One region of the Bacillus tequilensis genome, then DNA from elsewhere that is predicted to be linked to it. Evidence: a T-box and tRNA genes for the amino acid it is inferred to sense, from the RefSeq annotation. Region 1 holds a T-box; the other holds one or more tRNA genes.
What was found. The T-box of region 1 lies ahead of thrS (threonine--tRNA ligase). A T-box ahead of a tRNA ligase gene usually reads a tRNA of that ligase, here a tRNA-Thr.
Positions count from the first base shown of each region.

Region 1 (4,415 bases):
CAAAAAAGCAAAATGAGAATTCACCGCTTTTCTCCTAGATACTTCGATTTTTCACCTGTTTGACAAGTTGATCTTTAAAAATCTGGAAAGGAACGTGTTCACTCTGCTGATTTCCGAATTGCCGGACGTTTACCGCACCCTCCTGCTCTTCATGATCTCCAAGCACCAGCACGTACGGGATTTTCTGCACCTGCGACTCTCTGATTTTATAGCCGAGCTTCTCATTGCGCTCATCAACGCCTGCTCTTATCCCCAGCTGTTTCAACTCTGCCTGCACCTTTCTGCAATAGTCCAAATGAACGTGTGAAACCGGTATGACTTGAACCTGAACCGGTGCGAGCCAGGCTGGGAAAGCCCCGCCGAAATGCTCGATCAAAATGCCGAAGAAACGATCGATTGAGCCGAAAACCGCTCTGTGGATGACGACGGGACGGACCTTTTCATTGAGTTCATTGATATATGTTAAATCAAATTTTTCCGGCATTTGAAAATCAAGCTGAATTGTCGCGCATTGATGGCTCCGTTTCAAGGCATCTTTTATGTGAAAATCAATTTTCGGCCCGTAAAACGCTCCATCACCTTCATTCACCTCAAAAGGCAGGCCAAGCTCCTCAAGAACGTGTGCCAAGGAACGTTCCGACGCTTCCCAAAGGCTGTCATCGCCTAATGAGTCCTCCGGACGAGTCGAAAGCTCAACTGAATAGTCGAAGTTGAATGTACGATATACCTCATCAATCAGCCGAATCGCTTCTTTAATCTCACTCTCAATCTGTTCCTCCCGAACGAAGATATGGGCGTCATCCTGGCAGAATGTCCGTACGCGAAGCATTCCGTTTAAAGCGCCGCTGTATTCGTGGCGATGCACCTGGCCGAACTCCGCCATCCGAATCGGCAGATCCCGATAAGAATACAGACTGTTTTTAAAGATGAGCATATGGCCGGGACAATTCATCGGCTTCATTGCGAATCTTGCATCATCCACTTCTGAAAAGTACATATTGTCGCGATAATGATCCCAGTGCCCTGACTGCTCCCATAACCGCTGATTCATCATAAACGGCGTACGCACCTCATCGTAGCCGGCCTTTGTTTGCAGCTCGCGCGAGAAGCGTTCCAGCTCATTGCGGACAATCTGGCCTTTCGGCAAATAAAACGGCATCCCCGGCGCTTCCTCAGAAAACATAAACAGCTCTAATTGTTTGCCCAGCTTGCGATGGTCTCGTTTTGCCGCTTCTTCCAGCATATGCAGGTGCGCATCGAGATCTTTTTTCTTTTGAAACGCCGCCCCGTACACCCGCTGGAGGACTTCATTTTCGCTGTTTCCGCGCCAATACGCGCCTGATACTCTTGTCAGTTTGAAGGCCTTGATCATTCCTGTAGAAGGAAGATGCGGCCCGCGGCACAGGTCAACGAATTCTCCCTGCTGGTACAGCGTGAGATCCTCCCCGCGCGGAATATCGTTCAAAATCTCCAGCTTAAACGGCTCGCCATTTTCAGCAAACAGCTCTTTTGCCTCTTCGTAGGAAACCTCAATTCGCTTGATTTCCAGATTCTCAGCTATAATGTTCTTCATTTCTTTTTCGATGGCCTCTAAGTCTCCTGATGTCAAGCTTTGCTCCAGCTTCATGTCATAGTAGAAGCCGTCTTCTATCACAGGCCCCACCCCCAATGACACTTCGCCGTAAAGCCGTTTCACCGCTTGAGCCAGCACGTGCGCCGTTGTGTGGCGAAGCACCTGTAAGCCTTCTTGTGAATCAAGTGTGACAATCGAAAGCTCGGCATCCTCCTCCAGCCTGAAGCTGAGATCAACGAGCCTGCCGTTGACCCGTCCCGCGGCCGCCTTCCTTTCCAGGCTGGAACTGATAGCACCAGCCGCTTCCTTGATTGTGACGCCTTTCCGAAATTCTTTGATCTGTCCATCCGGAAGCTGAATGTGTACATGTTTACTCATTTTTAAACACTCCTTCGTAATTGTTTATATAAAAAAACACACCCGTCCCGCTGAAAGGGACGAGTGTGTCATTTACCCGTGGTTCCACCCAAATTCCCGACAAACACTATGTATGTCGGCTTGGTGCTGTAACGCAGCATAGACGGCATTGGATACTTTAGTTCCCCAATGCTGCTCCAAGGCGGTAAACGACCATCCTAAGCTGGGAAGCTCTCACCTTTTCTTCCCTCTCTGAAAACCGTAACGATCATTCATGTCCTTTTCTTCGCATGTATTCAAATATAAAAAAACACACCCATCCCTCTAAAAGGGACGAGTGTGTCATTTACCCGTGGTTCCACCCAAATTCCCGACAAACGCCATGTATGTCGGCTTGGTGCTGTAACGCAGCATAGACGGCATTGGATACTTCAGTTCCCCAATGCTGCTCCAAGGCGGTAAACAATCATCCTAAGCTGGGAAGCTCTCACCTTTTCTTCCCTCTCTGAAAACCGTAACGATCATTCATGTCCTTTTCTTCGCATGTATTCAATTCATAAAAAAAACACATCCATCCCTCTAAAAGGGACGAATGTGTTTATCATCCGTGGTTCCACCCAAATTCCCGACAAACGCTATGTATGTCGGCTTTAAGGTGCTGTAACGCAGCATGACGGTATCAGATACTTTAGTTCCCCGATACGGCTCAAAGGCGGTAAGCTGCTTTCCCTGCGTTAGGAAGATCTCAGCTGTTCTTCCCTCTCTGGAAACCGTAAAAAGCATCTCGTGTCCTTATCAGTGCCTGTTCAATAATTTTTTATATCTTACTATATATTCCCACAAAGCGCAATCAGTGATTTATATTTTTTTCTGGCGCGCCAGTCCCGTTATGGGCAGCCAAAAACAGCCATACAAGCAGTGCGGCAAGGCTGTACGCCGCTCCCATCATCAAAAATGTAAATCCTGCGCCGGCGTACCAAGTGGCGGACAGATGAATGATCACCCCGGAAACCGCTACACCGACCAAGGCTCCGATTTGCCTGTTGGCATTCAAGGCCGCGCCGGCGATATTCGCATGCTTTTGTCCGGCAGCCTGCATGATGACAGTTGTCATGGCAGGAACTGTTATGCCGGTGCCAAGGTTCATAACAGACATCAAGACCGCCAGCTGCCAATAAGGAAAATCAGGAGAAACAAGCACAAACAATAGCAATGCAATGATACAGCTGACCGCCATTGACACAAACATAAGCTGTCCGGCCTCAAATCGATTGGCCAGACGGGCAAACAGCAGATTGCCAATTACAAAGACCGCCATCATTGGCAGCAGCTCAACACCGGCCATAAAGGAGCTTGCGCCTCTTGCTTCCTGCAAAAAAAGGCTCAGCATAAACATGCCGCCGAAAAGGGCAAAATTCAGCAAAAACCCGACGAATTGAGCAGCTGAGAATCGCCCGTTTTTATATAAGGACGCCGGCAGAATCGATGTTTCCCCAGAAATTTCCCGCAGCAAAAACAGTACAAATGCCAAAACCGCCGCCGCGAATGCACCAAGAATCACAGGCGAGCGCCATCCCGCAGCAGGTCCCTGTATCAAGGCAAAGGAAAGAAACCCGAGAGCCGCCACTCCGAGCAGATGACCTGTCATATTTACGCGGCTGTTTTTTCCCGGCACGCAGTCGAGGATTCGATAAGCTGAAATGAGTGCAGCAGCCCCTAACGGCACGTTGAGCAGAAAAATACTTTGCCAGCCTGCAACCTGTACCAGCACACCGCCGATAAAGGGTCCAAGGCCTGAAGCGGCGGAAACAAGCGCGGCCCACAGTCCAAACATTCGCGCCCGCACCCGTTCATCTGGGTAAGAGGCCGCCAAAAGGCTGAGTGAGCTTGGCATAAACAAAGCCGCGCCAATTCCCTGCATGAGACGTCCGGTAATTAGCATCTGGCCGTTAATGGATGCGGCGCATAGACAGGAGGCCAGGACAAAAACGGCCAAGCCCAGCATATATACTGCCTTTGAGCCGAAACGGTCTGCCAAGGCTCCGCCTGCCAGCAGAAGCGACGCAAACGTAAGGATGTAACCGTCCACCACCCACGTCACACCTGAAATTGACATCGAAAGAGCGCTTTTCATATCAGCCATCGCCACATTCACAACGGTTACATCAAGAGTAGCCATAAGAAAACCAAGAGCGAGCACGATCAGTACGGATATGCCTGGTGATGAATCTGATTTTTGTAAAGATCCGCTGTTTTTCATTGCAATTGCCCTTTCATTTGCTCGTTTACCCAATCATCTATTTTTTCAAGATCGTACAATTCCCCGACTCTGTCCATGACATGCTGCAAGGATTCTTCTCTCATGAGATTGGCCCATTTATCCTCGATTTCCCCCATGACTGTCTCCAGCACACAGCTGCTTTCTCCTTCGAATACGGATTGCAGCAGGCCTTTCCCCTGATACATCGAACCTCTGCCTTCGACC
Region 1 covers NZ_CP048852.1:3,687,650-3,692,064, forward strand. The annotation lists gene thrS (threonine--tRNA ligase) at 35-1,951, opposite strand; T-box leader at 2,004-2,226, opposite strand; T-box leader at 2,257-2,479, opposite strand; T-box leader at 2,512-2,738, opposite strand; gene G4P54_RS19430 (MFS transporter) at 2,781-4,190, opposite strand; gene G4P54_RS19435 (Rrf2 family transcriptional regulator) at 4,187-4,415, opposite strand, start outside.

Region 2 (4,415 bases), 520 kb from region 1:
CCTGATGACGGCGGCGTCACTTGAATTGGCTAAGGTGCTGATTTCACTGACGGTGCTTTCGATTGCTTTGTGGGGATGAGTTAGGATATAATCTGCAAGTTTACGTTCGGATGGAGGTAGCTTATGCTTCATGGATTGGATAATCGCTAAACCGCCTGATGCCATTCTTGGTCTCTCCTTATCATGGATGGTAATTTTCGATTGCTTTATCAATGAAACCGTTTGCTTCATCGAGCAATGTCTTGGCTTGATTCTGATCTGTGCTCGTTTTGAGCATGACGATTGCCGTCTTTACGTGATGATTGGCTTGTTCGAGTGTGTTTCTGGCTGTGTCGTATGAAGCGTTGGTGAGGCTTTGGATGATGCTGATGGCGCGTTCTTTTAGCTTTTTGTTGCTGACGTTGACGTCTACCATCAAGTTTTCGTAAACCTTGCCGATTTTGACCATTACTGTGGTGGAGATCATGTTTAGAATCATTTTATGAGCGGTTGCCGCTTTCATACGTGTTGATCCTGTAATGGCCTCAGGTCCGACGACAACCTCAATGCGGTGATCCGCGTTTTTGCTGATGGCGGAATTTTCATTACAGGTAAGGGCGATGGTGTGTGCTCCGACTTTGCGGGCGTATGTTAGAGCGCCAGCAGCATAAGGTGTGCGGCCGCTTGCTGCAATAGCAATGACGGTGTCGTTTGAAGTGAGTTGTATGTTTTTTAAATCCTTAGCTCCTGCTTCTTCACTGTCTTCAATTCCTTCAGCCGCCTGCAAAAATGCTTTGGGGCCTCCAGCCATGATTCCGATGACCTGATCCGGGCTTACGCTATAAGTGGGAGGACATTCAACAGCATCCATGACACCGAGTCTGCCGCTTGTGCCGGCGCCTGTGTATATGAGGCGCCCTCCATTTTGAAATGAGTCATATGCGCAGTCTACAGCTGTTTTGATATCGGGTAGAACCCGCTGAACGGCGGCAGCGACTTTCTGATCTTCGTCGTTGATCATTTGGAGGATGCCGAATGTGCTTGCTTTGTGGATTTCCGCTGTTTGGCGATTGCGTGATTCCGTTGTAAGATGATGAAGGTTTAATAGTTCTGATTCTGACATGAGGATGCCCCCTGTTCAAAAATGATATATCCCAATATTCAGTATATTCATTTATGTCATGATATTTCAACTATGTTTTTGAATTTTTGAAATTTTATTTCATTCAAGGTGATAAGAAATAATGCAGAATGAGCTGTTCGCCAAGCGGTCCGATTCTTCTCCGCCCTTTATCAAGGAACCCGCATTTCATATAAAGGTGCTTTGCGCGTGTGTTCAAATGATTGACGGCCAAAATGATTTCATCACACCATGGAAAATAACCGCCCACAAAAGCGGGAAGCTGAAGCATTGCTTTTTTTGCATAGCCTTTTTCGTGATGCACAGCGTTTAAAGACAGGGAACTGAGCAGTAAAGCAAATGGATTGTTAGAATAGGGCGCAAGCGTTTCTCTTGATGTGTGTAAAATAAAAAAACCGACTGGCAGATCGTTTTTTAAGATGACAACCGGATACCGGTCCTGTACGCCCAAAGCTTGAGTCAGCACCTCTTTGGGAAGAGCGGTAAAGCGTTTGTCATCATTGTTTAGCGTGAATGATTGAAGCTCCGGCAAGTGTTCAGGCTTATAGAAGGATAAAGAAATGTCTGAAGTCATGTGGCGGCCTCCTTACAATATATCGTCTAGCTGGTTTTCTGAAATGACACGGTAGCCCGCTTGTTTTAACAGTGCTGCGGTTACTCCGCTGCCGGTGATTTTTTTGCCAGAAAACGTGCCGTTATAAATAAATCCGCTTCCGCACGATGGACTGTTTTCTTTTAAGATGATGGCAGAGGCGCTGATTTCTTTTGCGTAAGCTAACGTTTTAGCGGCACCTTTCATATATAGTTCTGTGACATCTTCCCCAGAAGCTGTCACGATTTTCGCGTTGCCATTGAGAACATCCTCACCGGTGCCTCCGATGATTTCTGCAGGCTCACGGGGAGTTGAGAAGCCGCCGAGAAGCTCAGGGCAAGCCATGACCGCTTTATTTTCATCGACGAGTTTTCTGATTTTCGCTGACGCGGCGTGAGAGCCGTTATATCTGCATTCAATGCCTCCAAGACAAGAACTGACTAGAATCATAATGGTTTCTCCTCTCTTACTTTGCTTGTCTCTATCATAAAATAAATGACTAATGGCAGGAGGCTTTTTCAGTTAAAAAAGGAGTTAAAAAGTTTGAAAATAAAAAATTTAATTTTCCCCTTTACAAAGGGGGGATAACCTGTATATAATAACTTTTGTCAGCTCGACGAGAACACAAACGGCCCGTTGGTCAAGCGGTTAAGACACCGCCCTTTCACGGCGGTAACACGGGTTCGAATCCCGTACGGGTCACCATTTGGAGGATTAGCTCAGCTGGGAGAGCATCTGCCTTACAAGCAGAGGGTCGGCGGTTCGAGCCCGTCATCCTCCACCATCTTGCCGGTGTAGCTCAATTGGTAGAGCAACTGACTTGTAATCAGTAGGTTGGGGGTTCAAGTCCTCTTGCCGGCACTGTGTTTCTTACTATTAATATGGAGGGGTAGCGAAGTGGCTAAACGCGGCGGACTGTAAATCCGCTCCCTCAGGGTTCGGCAGTTCGAATCTGCCCCCCTCCACCATTATTGGGCTATAGCCAAGCGGTAAGGCAACGGACTTTGACTCCGTCATGCGTTGGTTCGAATCCAGCTAGCCCAGTCACAGACACCTTTGACCAAAAGGTGTCTTTTTTCTTTTTTTAAATCATTTCAACTTCTAACTGTTCAGTCTGTATAATAATTTTAAAAATATGTTAAGGTAGTTTATTCACGAATTACCATCTACACCCTGCCAAAAATTTGATAAACTTATTCTATAAAAAAGTTGAAACCTTTTGAAACGAAGCTCGTATACATACAGACCGGTGAAGGCAGAGGTTAGATAAATATGGAAATGATGATTAAAAAGAGAATTAAGCAAGTCAAAAAAGGCGATCAAAATGCATTTGCAGACATCGTAGATATTTACAAAGATAAAATTTATCAGCTTTGCTACCGTATGCTTGGCAATGTGCATGAGGCGGAGGATATTGCACAGGAGGCTTTCATCAGAGCGTACGTTAATATCGACAGTTTTGATATTAACCGGAAATTTTCAACTTGGCTTTACCGAATTGCCACCAATTTGACCATTGACCGCATTCGCAAAAAGAAGCCAGATTATTACCTCGATGCAGTGGTGGCTGGTACGGAAGGCTTGACGATGTATTCGCAAATCGCCGCAGACGGAGTTTTGCCTGAGGATGCAGTTGTGTCGCTGGAGCTCTCACACACGATTCAGCAGAAAATTTTAAAGCTTCCTGACAAATACAGAACCGTCATCGTATTAAAGTATATTGACGAACTCTCATTAATTGAAATCGGCGAGATTCTGAATATTCCTGTTGGGACTGTAAAAACGCGGATTCACAGAGGCAGAGAGGCTCTCAGAAAACAATTAAGGGATCTTTAAGTGGGGTGATGAAATGAGCTGTCCTGAACAAATTGTGCAGCTTATGCATATGCATCTTGATGGAGATATCCTTCCAAAAGATGAACACGAATTAAAGGAACATCTTGAGACATGCGAGAAATGCAAAAAGCATTTTTATGAGATGGAAAAATCCATAGCGCTCGTCCGGAGCACATCGCATGTTGAAGCCCCCGCAAATTTTACCGCTAACGTCATGGCAAAATTGCCTAAGGAGAAGAAAAGAGCTTCTGTGAAAAGATGGTTCAGATCCCATCCCGTTATCGCAGCTGCTGCGGTATTCATCATTTTGATGGGCGGAGGTTTTTTTAACAGCTGGCATAATGACCACAATTTCAGCGTGTCCAAGCAGCCGAATCTAGTGGTGCATAACAGCACTGTGATCGTGCCTGAGGGTGAGACGGTCAAAGGTGATGTGACTGTCAAAAACGGCAAGCTGATCATTAAAGGAAAAATAGACGGGGATGTAACTGTCGTAAACGGCGAAAAGTATATGGCCTCTGCTGGACAAGTCACCGGTCAGATTGAAGAAATCAATCAATTATTCGACTGGACATGGTACAAGATGAAGTCTGCGGGGAAAAGCATATTCCATGCATTAGATCCAAACGGAAAAGAGTAAAGCGTATCAGCCGCTTTGCTCTTTTTTTGCGGGCTGAAAGGGTGGGCACATTTCACTTGCCAAATCGAAATGTGGTATAATGGGCTCGCTATGTAAAGTACATATGCGTAACACGTAAAACACAAAATACGAAATGACTGAATTCGTGGAGGACGAGGAAATGGCTTTTGAGGATATCCCTTTTTTGCAGTACCTCGGCAATGCCGTTGATATTCTCCTTGTTTGGT
Region 2 covers NZ_CP048852.1:190,793-195,207, forward strand. The annotation lists gene G4P54_RS01075 (MurR/RpiR family transcriptional regulator) at 1-165, opposite strand, end outside; gene murQ (N-acetylmuramic acid 6-phosphate etherase) at 182-1,102, opposite strand; gene G4P54_RS01085 (GNAT family N-acetyltransferase) at 1,206-1,694, opposite strand; gene G4P54_RS01090 (2-thiouracil desulfurase family protein) at 1,707-2,162, opposite strand; tRNA gene G4P54_RS01095 (tRNA-Glu) at 2,343-2,417, shown strand; tRNA gene G4P54_RS01100 (tRNA-Val) at 2,421-2,496, shown strand; tRNA gene G4P54_RS01105 (tRNA-Thr) at 2,501-2,573, shown strand; tRNA gene G4P54_RS01110 (tRNA-Tyr) at 2,596-2,680, shown strand; tRNA gene G4P54_RS01115 (tRNA-Gln) at 2,685-2,756, shown strand; gene sigW (RNA polymerase sigma factor SigW) at 2,985-3,548, shown strand; gene rsiW (anti-sigma-W factor RsiW) at 3,562-4,188, shown strand; gene cdaA (diadenylate cyclase CdaA) at 4,349-4,415, shown strand, end outside.
Region 2: it has a tRNA-Thr gene. The T-box ahead of thrS (threonine--tRNA ligase) is inferred to sense a tRNA for this amino acid. The anticodon was not compared.